DNA from 3 places in the Pseudoalteromonas sp. D15MCD-2 genome. Region 2 is predicted to be linked to each of the others. Evidence: predicted binding sites of a transcription regulator. Region 2 holds the regulator's gene; each other region holds the start of a gene.

Region 1 (5,092 bases), 400 kb from region 2:
AATGGGTGTTCAAACTATTCTAGAAAATATCTCTAAGGCAAAAATGGCGTTAGATGATATGCAATTAGGTGAAGCGAATATCTTAGCGCTTGCGCAGTTAAATGTTGATTATATAAAAATAGATAAGTCGGTAATCGATCTGATTTTACAAGATGACTGGGCTACTTCATTACAAAAGAAACAACTCGCAAATTGTGGTTATGACAGTAATCATGCCTATATTGCAGAGGGAGTCGAAACCAAAAAACAAGCCCAAGTAGTCGCTAAAGCGGGGATACAATTTGCACAAGGTTGGTATTTTTCGAGATCATTGAAAGTTGATGAATTCCTTGCATACTTTGCACAAAAAAGCCCCTAAATAGGGGCTTTTTGAGTATCAGCTAATTAGCCAATTTTTTTGTATTTAATACGCTTAGGTTGTGCCGCTTCTGCGCCTAAGGTTTTCTTCAACCACTCTTCGTATTCTGTGTAGTTACCATCGAAGAAGTTAATTTGGCCTTCGTCACGGTAATCAAGAATATGTGTAGCAATACGGTCAAGGAACCAACGGTCATGCGAGATACACATTACACAGCCAGGGAACTCTAAAATAGCGTTCTCAAGTGCACGTAGTGTTTCAACGTCTAGGTCATTGGTTGGCTCATCCAGTAGTAATACGTTGCCACCTGCTTTCAATAGCTTAGCTAGGTGTAAACGGTTGCGCTCACCACCTGATAGGTCTTTAACGAATTTTTGTTGGTCGTTACCTTTGAAGTTAAAGCGGCCAACATAGGCACGGCTTGGGAATTCAAAGTTACCAATTTTTAATACGTCTTGGCCGTTAGAGATTTCTTGGAAAACAGTGTTGCTTTCGTCCATGTCGCCACGGAACTGATCAACCGTTGCAAGCTCAACTGTGTCACCAACAATAATCTCACCGCTATCAGGCGTTTCTTCACCACTTAGCATTTTGAATAGCGTTGATTTACCCGCACCATTGGCACCGATAATACCTACGATAGCGCCTTTCGGCATTGCAAAGTTTAAGTCATCGATTAATACACGGTCGCCAAAGCTCTTCTTCAGGCCTTTCACTTCGATAACTTGGTCACCTAAGCGTGGACCCGGTGGAATGAATAGTTCATTCGTTTCGTTACGCTTTTGGTAATCGTTTTGTTGAAGCTCAGAGAACTGTGCCATACGTGCTTTAGACTTAGCTTGACGGCCTTTCGGGTTTGAACGAACCCATTCAAGTTCTTGCGCGATTGATTTTTGACGTGCTTTTTCAGATTTCTGTTCTTGTTGTAAACGTAAATCTTTTTGCTCAAGCCACGATGAGTAGTTACCTTCCCAAGGAATACCTTCACCACGGTCAAGCTCTAAAATCCAACCTGCTACGTTATCTAAGAAATAACGGTCGTGGGTTACAGCAACCACGGTACCTTCGTAGTCGTGTAAGAAGCGCTCTAACCAAGCAACTGACTCAGCGTCTAAGTGGTTGGTCGGTTCGTCAAGAATAAGCATATCTGGTTTTTCAAGTAGTAAACGACAGATCGCAACACGGCGACGCTCACCACCCGAAAGGTGTTCAATTTTTGCATCCCAAGGTGGAAGGCGTAATGCATCAGCTGCACGCTCTAACACGTTGTCGATATTGTGACCGTCGTGCGCTTGGATGATAGCTTCTAGTTCGCCTTGCTCTTTAGCAAGTGCATCGAAGTCAGCACCGTCCATTGCATACTCGTTGTATACTTCATCAAGGCGATTTAGTGCATTTTTAACTTCGCTTACAGCTTCTTCTACTGTTTCGCGAACTGTTTTGCTTTCGTCTAGCACGGGTTCTTGCGGTAAGTAACCGATTTTAGTGCCTGGTTGAGGGCGAGCTTCACCTTCAAAGTCTTGGTCAACACCAGCCATAATGCGAAGTAACGTTGATTTACCTGCACCGTTTAGACCTAGCACACCAATTTTTGCGCCTGGGAAAAAGTGTAAAGAAATATCTTTTAAGATAGTGCGCTTAGGTGGCACAACCTTAGATACTCGACTCATCGAGAATATAAACTTGTCTGGTAACACCATGAAAGAAGCCTTCAATTTATAATAAAAATTAACAGCAAGTATTGTATACCCAAACTACCTCAAAATACAGAATTCAACGTTTATGATAGGCTTAATATCAAGGTGTTATTTACTCAAAGAGTCATACATTTTAATTAATGACCACTCAGAAACACCACTTCATTTAGACATCTAAACATCTAGAGGTTGAAATTTCTAACTATCCGTTCATAATTAGCAGTCAGATAAGTATGCTCGGAGCCAGCTATGCCCATTACAGTAAAAGATGAATTGCCTGCCATTGCAAAGTTACGTCAAGAAAACGTGTTTGTAATGCCAAAAAGTCGTGCTAAAACGCAAGAAATCCGCCCAATGCGTTTGGCCATCTTAAACTTAATGCCAAACAAAGTTGAAACCGAAGTGCAGTTTATTCGCTTGTTAGCAAACTCACCGCTGCAAGTTAATGTTGAGCTGTTGCGCTTAGATACCCATCGCACCAGCAGTAACTCTGAACAGCACATGGATACGTTTTATCGTTATTTTTCAGAAGTGAAAGATAATAACTACGATGCCATGATCATAACGGGCGCACCGCTTGCTCATTTAGAGTATGACGAAGTTGCCTACTGGGATGAACTAAAAATTATTTTAGATTGGGCAGAGCAGCATGTGACGTCTACGCTGTTTTCGTGTTGGGCGGCCCATGCGGGGCTTTATCATCACTATGGTCTTAAACGTGATCTGAAACCAAACAAATTAAGCGGTGTTTTCACCCATAAAAGCTATTTTGACCACGCAGCGCTAACGCGTGGCTTTGATGATACCTTTTTAGTGCCACATTCTCGTTATGGTCATATTGATATCGATAAGATCACTGCCTGCGAGGAGCTAGTGGTGTTAGCCGGATCAGAGCGAGTAGGTGCCTACTTAATTAAAAATAAATCAGGTAGCCAAGTGTATATTACTGGCCATCCAGAGTACGATGCTCATACCTTAAAAGGGGAGTATTTACGCGACCAAGAAAAATCAGCGGATGCACCTAAGCCAGAAAATTACTTCCCTGACGATAACCCAGACAACGAACCGTCGAAAACGTGGCAAAGCCATGCCTTTTTATTGTTTTCGAATTGGTTAAACTATTATGTGTACCAAACTACACCGTATGATATTAACTTAGTTAGCCAAGATGTAAGGACTAACAACTATGCCGAGTAATGCAGTGAATAAACGCGAACAATTAACCGAGGCGCTAAAACAGCGAATTTTAATCCTCGATGGCGCGATGGGCACCATGATCCAAGAATATAAATTAGAAGAACAGGATTATCGCGGTGAGCGCTTTAAAGACTGGCACGTACTTATTAAAGGCAATAACGATTTATTAAGCCTGACTCAGCCAAAAATCATTGCTGATATTCACCGTGCTTATTTAGAAGCCGGTGCCGATATCATCGAAACGAATACCTTTAATGCCACGACTATTTCTATGGAAGATTACGACATGGCGAGCCTTAGCCGCGAAATCAACCTCGAGTCAGCGAAGCTTGCACGCGGCGTGTGTGATGAACTTGAAGCAAAAGATCCTAGCAAACCGCGTTATGTAGCCGGTGTACTTGGGCCAACGTCAAAAACCTGTTCTATTTCACCAGATGTAAATGACCCAGGTTATCGTAATATCAACTTTGATAAGCTGGTGGCAGCGTATGTTGAGTCAACACTGGCATTAATGGAAGGTGGTGCTGACCTTATTTTAATAGAAACCATCTTTGATACCCTTAATGCTAAAGCGGCTTCGTTCGCTGTAGAAGAAGCATTCGAGCAAGCTGGTCGTAGTTTACCTGTGATGATTTCGGGCACCATTACCGATGCCTCTGGCCGTACTTTATCAGGGCAAACCACAGAAGCATTTTATAACTCAATTCGTCATATTAAACCGCTATCAATCGGCCTTAACTGCGCCCTAGGCCCTGACTTACTGCGCCAGTATGTTGAAGAGTTATCGCGCGTTTGTGAAACCTTTACCTCGGTGCATCCAAATGCAGGTTTACCGAACGAGTTTGGCGAATATGATTTAGAAGCTCCTGAAATGGCAAAAGAAATTATTGATTGGGGCAAGTCTGGCTTTATCAATATTGTAGGTGGTTGTTGTGGCACGACACCGGCTCATATTAAGGCGTTTGCGAAAGGCCTTGAAGGTGTAAAACCTCGCCAATTACCTGAGCTTGAAGTGCGTATGCGCTTATCGGGCCTTGAAGCTTGTAACTTAAACTAGGAAACCGACATGACTGACCAAATTGCTGTATTTACTAACGTCGGTGAGCGTACCAATGTAACAGGCTCGGCTAAGTTTAAGCGCTTGATCATGGAAGAAGATTACGAGACCGCTCTCGATGTTGCCCGTGAACAAGTAGAAAATGGCGCGCAAGTGATTGATATCAACATGGATGAAGCCATGTTGGACTCGAAAGCGGCGATGGTAAAGTTTTTAAACTTAATTGCCTCAGAGCCTGATATCTCAAAAGTACCTATCATGGTCGACTCATCTAAATGGGAAGTGATTGAAGCAGGCTTAAAGTGTATTCAAGGTAAGGCCATTGTTAACTCAATTTCACTTAAAGAAGGTGAAGATCCATTCATCCGCCAAGCTAAGCTAATTAAACGCTTTGGTGCTGCTGCGGTGGTTATGGCGTTTGATGAAACCGGGCAAGCAGAAACTGCTGATCGTAAGTTCGAGATTTGTCAGCGTAGTTACAAAATACTCGTTGATGATATTGGCTTTCCGCCAGAAGACATTATTTTTGACCCAAACATTTTTGCCGTCGCAACGGGCATTGAAGAGCACGATAACTACGCTGTTGAGTTTATTGAAGGTACGCGCCGAATTAAGCAAGGCTTACCGCACTGTAAAGTGTCGGGTGGTGTATCGAATGTGTCGTTCTCGTTCCGTGGTAATAACCCAGTACGTGAAGCTATTCACTCAGTGTTTTTATACCACGCGATTAAAGCGGGTATGGACATGGGCATTGTAAATGCGGGCCAATTAGCAGTTTACGAT
Region 2 (5,092 bases):
ATAGAATATCGCTAACAGCTTGGCTATCTTGCTGCTGGTAACTTTGCCAAAGCTTTACCAGGGTATCGGTTGTTTTACCCGATGCCGACACAACCACGCAATCGCCCTGCTCTGTATTAGCAAGAACAATGTTCGCTACCGCATGGTAACGATCTGCCGAGCTTAAGCTTGAGCCACCAAATTTATGAACAATATTTACCATTTCTTCTACCACAATGCCGTATGTGCTGGCGTTAACTTAAATGACGCGTTTTGCTGTGTATCTTGCTGTGTTAGCTTAGCTTCAGCTTTTGTAACTTGTTGGCCTTGACCTGGTTTTACTAAATTGAAAACACGGTCTAAATCTGCAATGAGATCTTTTACGTCTTCAATACCTACAGAAATACGGATCAGCGTATCGCCTACACCGGCTTCAAGGCGCGCTTTAGGCTCCATACCTGCGTGGGTCATTGTTGCAGGGTGACAAATCAAGCTTTCTACCCCACCTAACGACTCAGCAAGGCTGAAGTCTTTAAGGCTTGTTAAAAACGCTGCTGCATCGTTGATATCGCCTTTAATATCAAAGCTCACCATGCCACCAAAGCCACGTTGCTGTGCTTTAGCAAGCTCATGTTGTGGGTGAGAAGCAAGGCCTGGATAATAAACTTGGCTTACATAAGGTGAGCTTTCTAAATACTCAGCAATGGCAAAGGCATTTTCTTGGTGCTGCTTTAGGCGTACATTTAAAGTACGTAAACCACGAAGCGTTAAGTAGCTGTCAAATGGTGCACCAGTAATACCGATATTATTCGCCCACCAAGCAAGCTCGTCGCCTAGCTCTTGCGTTGCAGCAATCACTGCACCGCCCACTACATCAGAGTGACCATTGATGTATTTAGTTGTTGAGTGCACAACAATATCAACACCAAACTCAATTGGGTTTTGTAATGCAGGTGATAAGAAGGTGTTGTCAGCCGCAACCAAAGCACCACACTGCTTAGCAATACTAGTAATTGCTTTAATATCTGTTAAACGCAAGATTGGGTTACTTGGCGTTTCAATCCAAATCAACTTGGGTTTAATCGCTAAAATTTCTTGGAGATTTTCAGTTTTAGTTAAATCCAAAACTTTTAGTTTTAACAGGCCACGTTTTTCAAGCGAGGTGAATAAACGGTAACTACCGCCATAACAGTCATGTGGGATCACTAACGTATCGTCACTGTTTAATAGCTGAGTGGCTAAATGCACTGCAGACATACCTGTTGCAGTTATAATACCTCTAGCACCACCTTCAAGCTCTGCTAAGGTTTCAGCTAAGATATCGCGATTTGGATTACCGCTGCGACCATAGTCATACTGGCGCTTAGTATCAAAATCAGCAAACGAATAGGTGGTTGATAAGTAAATTGGCGGTACAACCGCACCATGATGTTTATCGGCTTCGATGCCGTGACGAACAGCAATCGTCGCTTTATTTTTTTCGCTCATTTCATCACCTATTCTTAAATTGGATGTTTAGACGTCTAAAAGGTTAGATGATCAAATATGAGAAGTCAAAGCATTTATGGCTTATACATAGAAGTTTATACATTTACACCACTAGATGGCTAAATAACTAGTATTTGACTATCTTTTTTAAAGAGATAGAATTTCCGCATCTTGCGCTGTGAATAAGGCGTAAATCACTGACAACCGAGGCAACGAAACAACTTATGGCTAAATGGAACGGTGAATACATTCACCCATATGCAGAACACGGTAAAAAATCAGAACAAGTAAAAAAGATTACCGTATCGATCCCACTCAACGTATTAAAAGTATTAACTGACGAGCGTACACGCCGCCAGATCAATAACCTGCGTCATGCGACGAACAGTGAGTTATTGTGTGAAGCTTTCTTACATGCTTTTACAGGTCAACCATTACCAAATGATGACGACCTACGTAAAGACAACCCTGAAAAGGTACCTGAAGAAGTTAAAAAAATTATGCAAGAAATGGGATTAGATATCCCAGTGCTTGATTCAGAATAAGTATTTCGGCCATCGGATCACCGCCGATAATCGCAGATATAAAAAAACTCAGCCTAGGCTGAGTTTTTTATTGCGCGATATACCTAATAGCTAATTAAGCTTAACGCATGTAATCTTCTGGCATGTCGATTTGCGCCACACCCGACTCTACTGCTGCTTCAGCAACAGCACGTGCAATACGTGGTAATAAACGCGGATCCATAGGCTTAGGAATGATGTACTCGGCACCAAACTCAAGTGACTCAACGCCAGCTGCTTTTAATACTTCACTTGGTACAGGCTCTTTCGCGATACCACGAATTGCGTGAACTGCAGCAATTTTCATTTCATCATTAATTGCCGTTGCACGAACATCTAACGCACCACGGAAAATAAATGGGAAACAAAGCACGTTATTTACTTGGTTAGGGAAATCTGAACGACCCGTTGCCATAATTAAATCGTTACGCGCACTGTGTGCAACTTCTGGAGCAATCTCAGGATCTGGGTTTGAGCATGCAAACACGACTGGCTTATCAGCCATCAGCTTAAGATCATCTGCTGTTAACAGGTTAGGACCTGATACACCAACGAATACGTCAGCATCAGCAATAACATCTTGTAATGTACGCTTATCGGTATTGTTAGCAAATAATTGCTTATACTCGTTTAAGTCATCACGACGTGTATGGATCACACCTTTACGGTCAAGCATATAAATGTGTTCACGTAGTGCGCCACACTTAATTAAAAGCTCCATACAAGCCACAGCAGCAGCACCGGCACCTAAACATACGATGATGGCATCTTCGATGTCTTTACCTTGCACTTCAAGGGCGTTAAGCATACCAGCAGCAGTTACAATAGCTGTACCATGTTGGTCATCGTGGAAAACTGGAATATCACAGCGCTCGATAAGCGCTTTTTCGATTTCAAAACACTCTGGCGCTTTAATATCTTCAAGGTTGATACCACCAAACGTATCAGCGATGTTAGCAACCGTATTAATGAAATCTTCTGTTGTGCGGTGTTTAACTTCAATATCAATTGAGTCAAGGCCAGCAAAACGTTTAAATAGTAACGCTTTACCTTCCATTACAGGTTTTGATGCAAGCGGACCTAAGTTACCTAAACCTAAAATTGCGGTACCGTTTGAAATAACCGCAACCATGTTACCTTTGCCTGTATATTTATAGGCATTTGCTGGATCAGCAGCAATTTCACGGACTGGTTCAGCCACACCTGGGCTATAAGCTAAAGCGAGATCGTTAACCGTTTCGGCTGGCTTGGTTAGTTCAACACTAATTTTACCTGGAACGGGGTGAGCGTGGTAATGTAATGCTTGTTCACGAAAATCTGACATAACGCGATAGTATCCTGCAAAAAGTTAAAAAGTGAGAGAGCTTGCATCAGTACGATACCTGTAATGTATAAAAATTCCAAGTATTATCAGGTCTATCCTGTTATATGCTATATCGCTTAATTTTAAAGGATTTTCCAACAATTTCTGCGCATAGTTGCGATTAATCAGACATAAAAATTCACCTATTTATGACCTTTTAAGCACGTGTTTTTGTATTTTATACGCACGTACACTGCAATTAGCCGAAATTAGCCCAAAACCACCTTTTCTACGAAGTTCACAGCATTTACTCACAAAGTTATTTAAATTTATTATTTTTAATAACTTTTATGAAAGTTTATACAAACAAGAATATAGCCAAGGGGTGGCACTTTGTCTGCAAAATTAGCGACATAATGGGCATAACAACCAGAAATAGTTATGCAAGATACATAAATGAAGATGATAAGTAAGTGGCAGCGTTATACCAATTCGCTTAATTAAGTGATCTATTTTGAGGCAATAAAACCTCGTTGATAGCAAGGCAAAAATTTCGCTATTTAGTTGTTCTAAATCAGAAATTTTTAACGCAGATAGCGACAGGTTTAATCCCTCAAAATGATTAAGTATTATTGCGGATTGATATCAATAATGAGTTTTGTGAATTTTAGGCATAAAAAAAGCACCCTAAGGTGCTTTCTTTAACTAAACAGCAGAGATTACTTCTTGCTGCTAAGTGCACCGAAGCGCTTGTTGAAACGATCAACACGGCCGCCAGTGTCTAAAATCTTTTGCTTACCAGTGTAAAACGGGTGACACTCAGAACATACGTCTAAGTGGATGTCTTTACAAAGAGTTGAGCTAGTTTCGAATTTGTTACCACATGAACAAGTTGCAGTGATAGCTTCGTACTTAGGGTGAATACCTTCTTTCATAGGGAACCTCTAGTTAAGGCCGTATCGCTCTCCAAACCCGAAGTCTGGCACCATACGCAGTTAATACAATTAATAGGCCGCGTATTTTATAGCTCAAGAAGCCTTACGACAAGCTTTAAATACATCTTTCGCTAAAAAAATAACCAAGTGGCGTGTTGTTCAGTATTTGTTGGTAGGTTTTTAACTGCAATTTTAGTACATTATCTTTCTATCATTGTTTCAGTTGAGTTGTTATGCACTTTGTAGAAGTTGCCATAAAAGTCCCTTTACAGCGTACCTTCGATTATAAAGTTGAACAGCTGCTGCATAGCCCTGAGTTAAAGCCAGGTATGCGCGTTCGCGTGCCATTTGGTAGCCAAAAAAAGGTTGCCGTGGTCTTGGCTCTTAAAACATCAACCGATGTTCCCGCTGACAAAATAAAGCCGATTATTGATGTTATAGACGACACGCCAGTTTTATCTGAGCAACACTTAGCATTACTAAAATTCACAGCACGCTACTACTGTTACCCATTGGGCGAGACCATTCATACGGCACTTCCGGCTGCATTAAGGCAAGGCGAATGCCCAGATAAAACCAGCATTAACATGGTTGAGCTGACCGATAAAGGTGCAAAGCTGCCGTCGCTGAAAGCAAAAACCCAGTTAAATTTATTAAAACAGCTAGCCGAATCGGGCAAATCATCGCTTACAGAATTAAAAGCACTCGGATTTACCAAAAAAACCATCGACAGTCTGCTCGATAAAGAACTGATCACTCAGTTTATTGAACATGATAACCAATGGCAGCAACGCGCGCCGACTGTTGGTAGCAAGCCAGTGCTT
Region 3 (5,092 bases), 2.4 Mb from region 2:
TGGCTTATGGCGGTGCTAGTATTGGCCCACAAACTAAAGCCATAAAAGGGGCGCAGGTTGTAGTGGCAACACCTGGGCGTTTACTTGATCATGTGATCAAAGGCAGTATTAAGCTTTCAAGTATCAATGCGCTGGTATTTGATGAAGCTGATCGCATGCTTGATATGGGCTTTATTGACGAAATTAAACGTATCTTGCGCCATGTGCCGAAAGAGCGCCAAACCTTACTTTTTTCAGCCACATTTGACGACAGCATCTTTAAACTCAGTAAGCAGTTATTAAATGATCCTAAATTAGTTGAAGTGAATAAACGCAACTCAGCAGCGGTTGAAGTTGAGCAGCTAGTTTATGCGGTTGATGAAGACCGTAAGCGCGAGCTGGTATCTCACATGATTGGCATGAAAAATTGGCAGCAAGTACTGATATTCACTCGTACTAAACAAACCGCCGATGTGCTTGCTAAAGAAATGTGTAAAGACGGCTTAAAAACCGAATCTATTCATGGCGATAAAAGCCAAGGTGCGCGTGATAAAGCACTGCAAAATTTTAAATCAGGTGCGACAAGAGTACTGGTTGCGACAGATGTTGCTGCGCGTGGTCTTGATATTGCCTCACTCAAGTATGTGATTAACTATGAGTTGCCTTATGTGGCTGAGGACTACGTACACCGTATTGGTCGAACAGGACGTGCTGGCGAGAAAGGGATGGCGATGTCGCTGGTTAGCATCGATGAGCAGTGGCTATTGGACGAAATAGATATCTTACTCGACACAAGACTCACGCCGCAGTGGTTACCAGGGTATGAGCCTGATTTAACCAAAGAGCCAAAGCAAGTTCGTAAAAATACTAATAAGGCACGCCGCTCTCGTGATAAAAAACGTATTTTAGGGCAAAAAAGTAGGAGACGTTCCTAAATCTGGCATATATTTATACTATCCTCCGGCTAAAGTTGAGAGTTTAGTATGTTAGAAGAGAATAAATGGACGTTCCGCCGCGCTGATAAACAGTTCTCCTTAGAAAAGTGGCAGAAAACAATTGATCTCATGACCGAGTTGTTTTCTGCTCCCGCAGGTTTTATCGTTCATAAAACAGATGATGTTTATCGTATTATCGTCTCCAGTGAGCAACAAGAAAACCCCTATGATGCCGGGGCTGAATTAAGCGCCGACGATAATATCTTCTGCAAAAAAGTACTGCGTGACATGGCACCGCTTTATGTGGATCACGCCAGCCAAGACAGTCAATGGGATGACAGCCCTCTGGTAAAAGATGGTTTTGAGTCTTATCTTGGGGTGCCAATTAGCTGGCCAAGTGGCGAGCCCTTTGGCACCTTTTGTGTTATGGATTTTAAACAAACCCATTATCAACAGAGCTTTTTAGAACTAATCGAGCAGCTTCGCGATATGGTCGAAGATGACCTTGCACTGTTAGACAACTTTACGCAAATGCGTGAAATTGCCATGCTTGATTCATTGACCAATATTTATAATCGCCGTGCAATAGATTTGCTTTGCCAACATAAATTAAATATATCGAAACGACTTGGTTTTGATATTAGTTGTCTATTTATCGATATAAATAGCTTTAAGCCACTCAATGATACGTATGGCCATGAAGTGGGCGATCTCGCGCTGATTTGTTTAGCTGACACCATGAAAGAATGCCTACGTGAAACCGATATTATTGGCCGTCTAGGGGGCGATGAGTTTATTGCGTTATTGCAAGTTCAGCCCGGTGATTGCATAGACAGCATCGCTGATAAGCTCAACACCACCTATCAATCTAATTTAGAGAAGCGGGGCATTCCTGTTACGAGCTTAAGTATTGGTTCAGGGGTAATAGCTCAGCCAAAAGAAAACTATGCTGAGCTATTAAAACGAGCAGATGAAGATATGTATGAGAAAAAGCAAGCTTCTAAGGCAGCACGCTAAGCTATTTGCTTCTCAGCTAGATTTAACTCCATAGTTGCTTTAAGTAAACGGTAAAGGTTAATTGACGCATCAATTTCTTCTTTACGATTGGTTAAGCTCTCAATATTTAAACCTAGCGGTACATCTAAATGTGCGCAGCTTTGTAAAATTAAGTCGAGATTCTCACGGCAAATTCGCACTGATTCACTCAATGTATTTGCCGAATCTAACATGCGGTATTTAGTCGCTTCTGGTACAGAAATACCTAACCATTCCATAAATTCTAAGGTTTTTTCACCACCACAAGGGGTAAACGTCAGAATAATGCGTTTTGGTGCTGTGCCTTGTGCTTTACAGCTACGCGCATAGCTGGTGATTAAATCAATCGTTGCTTGGGCATTGTAAACGGCTTGTGAGATGAAAAACTTACAACCTTGCGCTGTTTTTTCAACTAAACGCTCATGTTCATTACGTTTGCTGGCATGGCGCTCGGCAATAGTAACACCACCTAAAAATACATCACTGTTCTGTTTTGCCAGCGTTTTATATGCATCAGGTAGGCTTAATTTGATGTCGCCATGAGATGATGGGCTACCCACCAACACTAAGTTTTTTAGTTCAAAGTCGTTACGTGTTTCGTTTAACCATTCGGTAAATTCAGCTTCTCCACGCTGGGCAACACTTTTATAAGTGATCACATCAAGTTGTGACAAGCTACGTAGTAACTGACTGTATTCACGAGGATCTACCGTTTCTTTAAACGGAAAAGGACGCGGCTTTGCAATACGGCTACTCTCATCTTGAATGTCGTAGATGATTACACCGTCGTATTCAATTTCGTGTAAACGACCGAGCAGCTTCTGAGCAATGGTCTCAAGCTGTGCTTTATCAGTACCAGACTTTGGTGGTGTGGTACCAATTAGGTAGACACCTTGATTGGTGTCTTCAATTTTCTCTTGTAATGATAAAGCCATAATCCTCATTCCAGCTCGTGCTAATGTCTATGACAAATAATATAGCAGCCATTTAGACGTCTAGATAGATTTTTTTCTTGAAAGTTTTTCAATGACTATGAATTTTACTCAAGTTTAAAGCTGAGCGTTTCGCAAAATTGACACACCTGTTTACATAAATTATTGCTCTGACCCTCATATTTTCTGGCGCTTTGATGCATAATCAAGCAGCAATGATTATGAGAAAAATAACTAACAAGGGAACATTATGAAATTTAGATTATTAGCAACCAGTGTTGCTGTAACACTTGCTTTAAGTGGCTGCGCAAGTAACTCACAGTCAACGATGGTTAAAGAAGTCGAAATTGAGCAGCAAGTAAGCCAAGATGATAACCGTGTATTTAGCCAAGATTACCTATTAGAAGAGCTTGAGAATGGCCTTCGCGTGATGGTAGTTAAAACAGATTACCCAGATGTTGTGTCACTGCAAATTCCAGTATCGGTTGGTTCACGTAATGAGGTTGAAGCAGGTAAAACCGGTTTTGCACACTTCTTTGAGCATATGATGTTTAAAGGCTCTGAAAAATTCCCACAAGATGTGTATTCAGATATTTTAAAAAACTCGGGTGTTGATAATCGCGCGTATACGACCAACGATTACACTAACTATCACTTAAACTTCTCAAAAGAGCACTTAGATAAAGTGCTCGAAATTGAAGCTGATATTTTCCAAAACCTGACTTACAGCGAAGAGCAGTTCCGCACCGAAGCGCTGACTGTAAAAGGTGAGTATTTAAAGAATAATGCTAGCCCAATTCGTAAGTTACTTTCTGCGGTTCGTAACGAAGCATTCAAAAAGCATACCTATAAGCACACCACCATGGGCTTTTTCGAAGACATTGAAGCTATGCCTGATCAAATGGCCTATGGTAAAGAGTTTTTCGCTAAATTTTATAAGCCTGAGTATGTATCTTTAGTCATTGTTGGTGATGTTGATCCACAAGAGACCATGGCAATGGTGAAAAAGCATTGGGGTAATTGGAAAAAAGGTGATTACCAAGCAGATATTCCTGTTGAACCAAAGCAACAAGCCGCAAAATATGTACATGAAAAAAATGATGGTTTACCAGGCCACTGGTTGCTTGTGTCTTATAAAGGCACTGAATGGGATCCAACTCAAAAAGACCGTGCTGCTCTTGATTTGATCTCACAGCTGTATTTCTCTAACAACTCGGCACTTTATCAAGAGCTTGTTGTTGATAAACAAATTGCCAGCCAAATGTTTACCTATAACCCAGATACTAAAGATCCGGGTTTATTACATGTGTTTGTAAAAGTCGAAAACGAAGCGGACCTGGCTAAAGCCCGTGATGCGATTAACCGTACCTATGCACAAGCGCGTACTGAATTAGTAGATGCGCAAAAGTTAGCGGATTTAAAATCAAACCTAAAGTATAGCTTTATAAATGGTCTTGATTCATCGCAGTCAATAGCTTCAACACTTGCAAGCTACATGCACTTTGAGCGTGATCCTGAAGTGATTAACCAACTTTATGCCACAGCTGACAGCATCACTCCGGATGATATCAAAGCGGTAGCAAACAAATATTTTGTTGATCCGAGCCGTACCACGGTGACAATGTCGGCGCTTGATAAAGTGGCTGGTTTTGAGCAAGAAGTTGATTTAAATGCCTTGGTTGCCAGTATCGAGCAAGCCCCAACAGAGCGTCACTTTAAAGTACTTGATAAAACCAATAGCTCACCACTGGTTGATGTTAACTGGTTATTTAATACCGGCGCAGCGGCTGATCCACATGGTAAAAAAGGCTTAGCAGCACTCACTGCAGCGATGCTAGCGCAAGGTGGCTCAGAAACTATGAGCTACAAAGATATTCAAAAAGCGTTATACCCACTAGCGGGAAGCTTTGGCTATCAAATCGATAAAGAGATGATTTCACTACGCGGCCGTGTACATAAAGACAATGCCGCGCAGTGGTATGCACTTGTTAGCGACCAGTTGTTAAATCCTGGCTTTAGAGAAGATGATTTCAAGCGTCTGAAAAAAGAGCTTATTGATAGCATTAAAGCAGGCCTGAAAGCGTCAAATGACGAAGAGCTAGGTAAAGAAGTGCTTTATCATCAGCTTTATAAAGGCCACCCGTATGAAAGCTATAACTATGGTGATTTATCAGACCTTGAAGCACTGACACTTGACGATGTAAAAGCGTT

Evidence for each region. The regulator MetJ, encoded in region 2, represses methionine synthesis genes. The targets are predictions, from matches to a motif close to TAGACGTCTAGACGTCTA.
Region 1: the regulator MetJ is predicted to act here: its motif matches at 2,223-2,240, upstream of AADY36_RS12810 (homoserine O-succinyltransferase).
Region 3: the regulator MetJ is predicted to act here: its motif matches at 2,930-2,947, upstream of AADY36_RS03745 (methylenetetrahydrofolate reductase).

Annotation. Positions count from the first base shown of each region.
Region 1 is NZ_JBCFQE010000001.1:2,778,372-2,783,463, reverse strand. It holds gene AADY36_RS12820 (EAL domain-containing protein) at 1-358, shown strand, start outside; gene ettA (energy-dependent translational throttle protein EttA) at 385-2,058, opposite strand; gene AADY36_RS12810 (homoserine O-succinyltransferase) at 2,305-3,252, shown strand; gene AADY36_RS12805 (homocysteine S-methyltransferase family protein) at 3,242-4,309, shown strand; gene metH (methionine synthase) at 4,319-5,092, shown strand, end outside.
Region 2 is NZ_JBCFQE010000001.1:3,180,638-3,185,729, forward strand. It holds gene metL (bifunctional aspartate kinase/homoserine dehydrogenase II) at 1-202, opposite strand, end outside; gene metB (cystathionine gamma-synthase) at 208-1,467, opposite strand; gene metJ (met regulon transcriptional regulator MetJ) at 1,692-2,012, shown strand; gene AADY36_RS14620 (malic enzyme-like NAD(P)-binding protein) at 2,113-3,354, opposite strand; gene rpmE (50S ribosomal protein L31) at 4,053-4,268, opposite strand; gene priA (primosomal protein N') at 4,502-5,092, shown strand, end outside.
Region 3 is NZ_JBCFQE010000001.1:821,967-827,058, forward strand. It holds gene AADY36_RS03735 (DEAD/DEAH box helicase) at 1-914, shown strand, start outside; gene AADY36_RS03740 (sensor domain-containing diguanylate cyclase) at 963-1,931, shown strand; gene AADY36_RS03745 (methylenetetrahydrofolate reductase) at 1,928-2,884, opposite strand; gene AADY36_RS03750 (M16 family metallopeptidase) at 3,132-5,092, shown strand, end outside.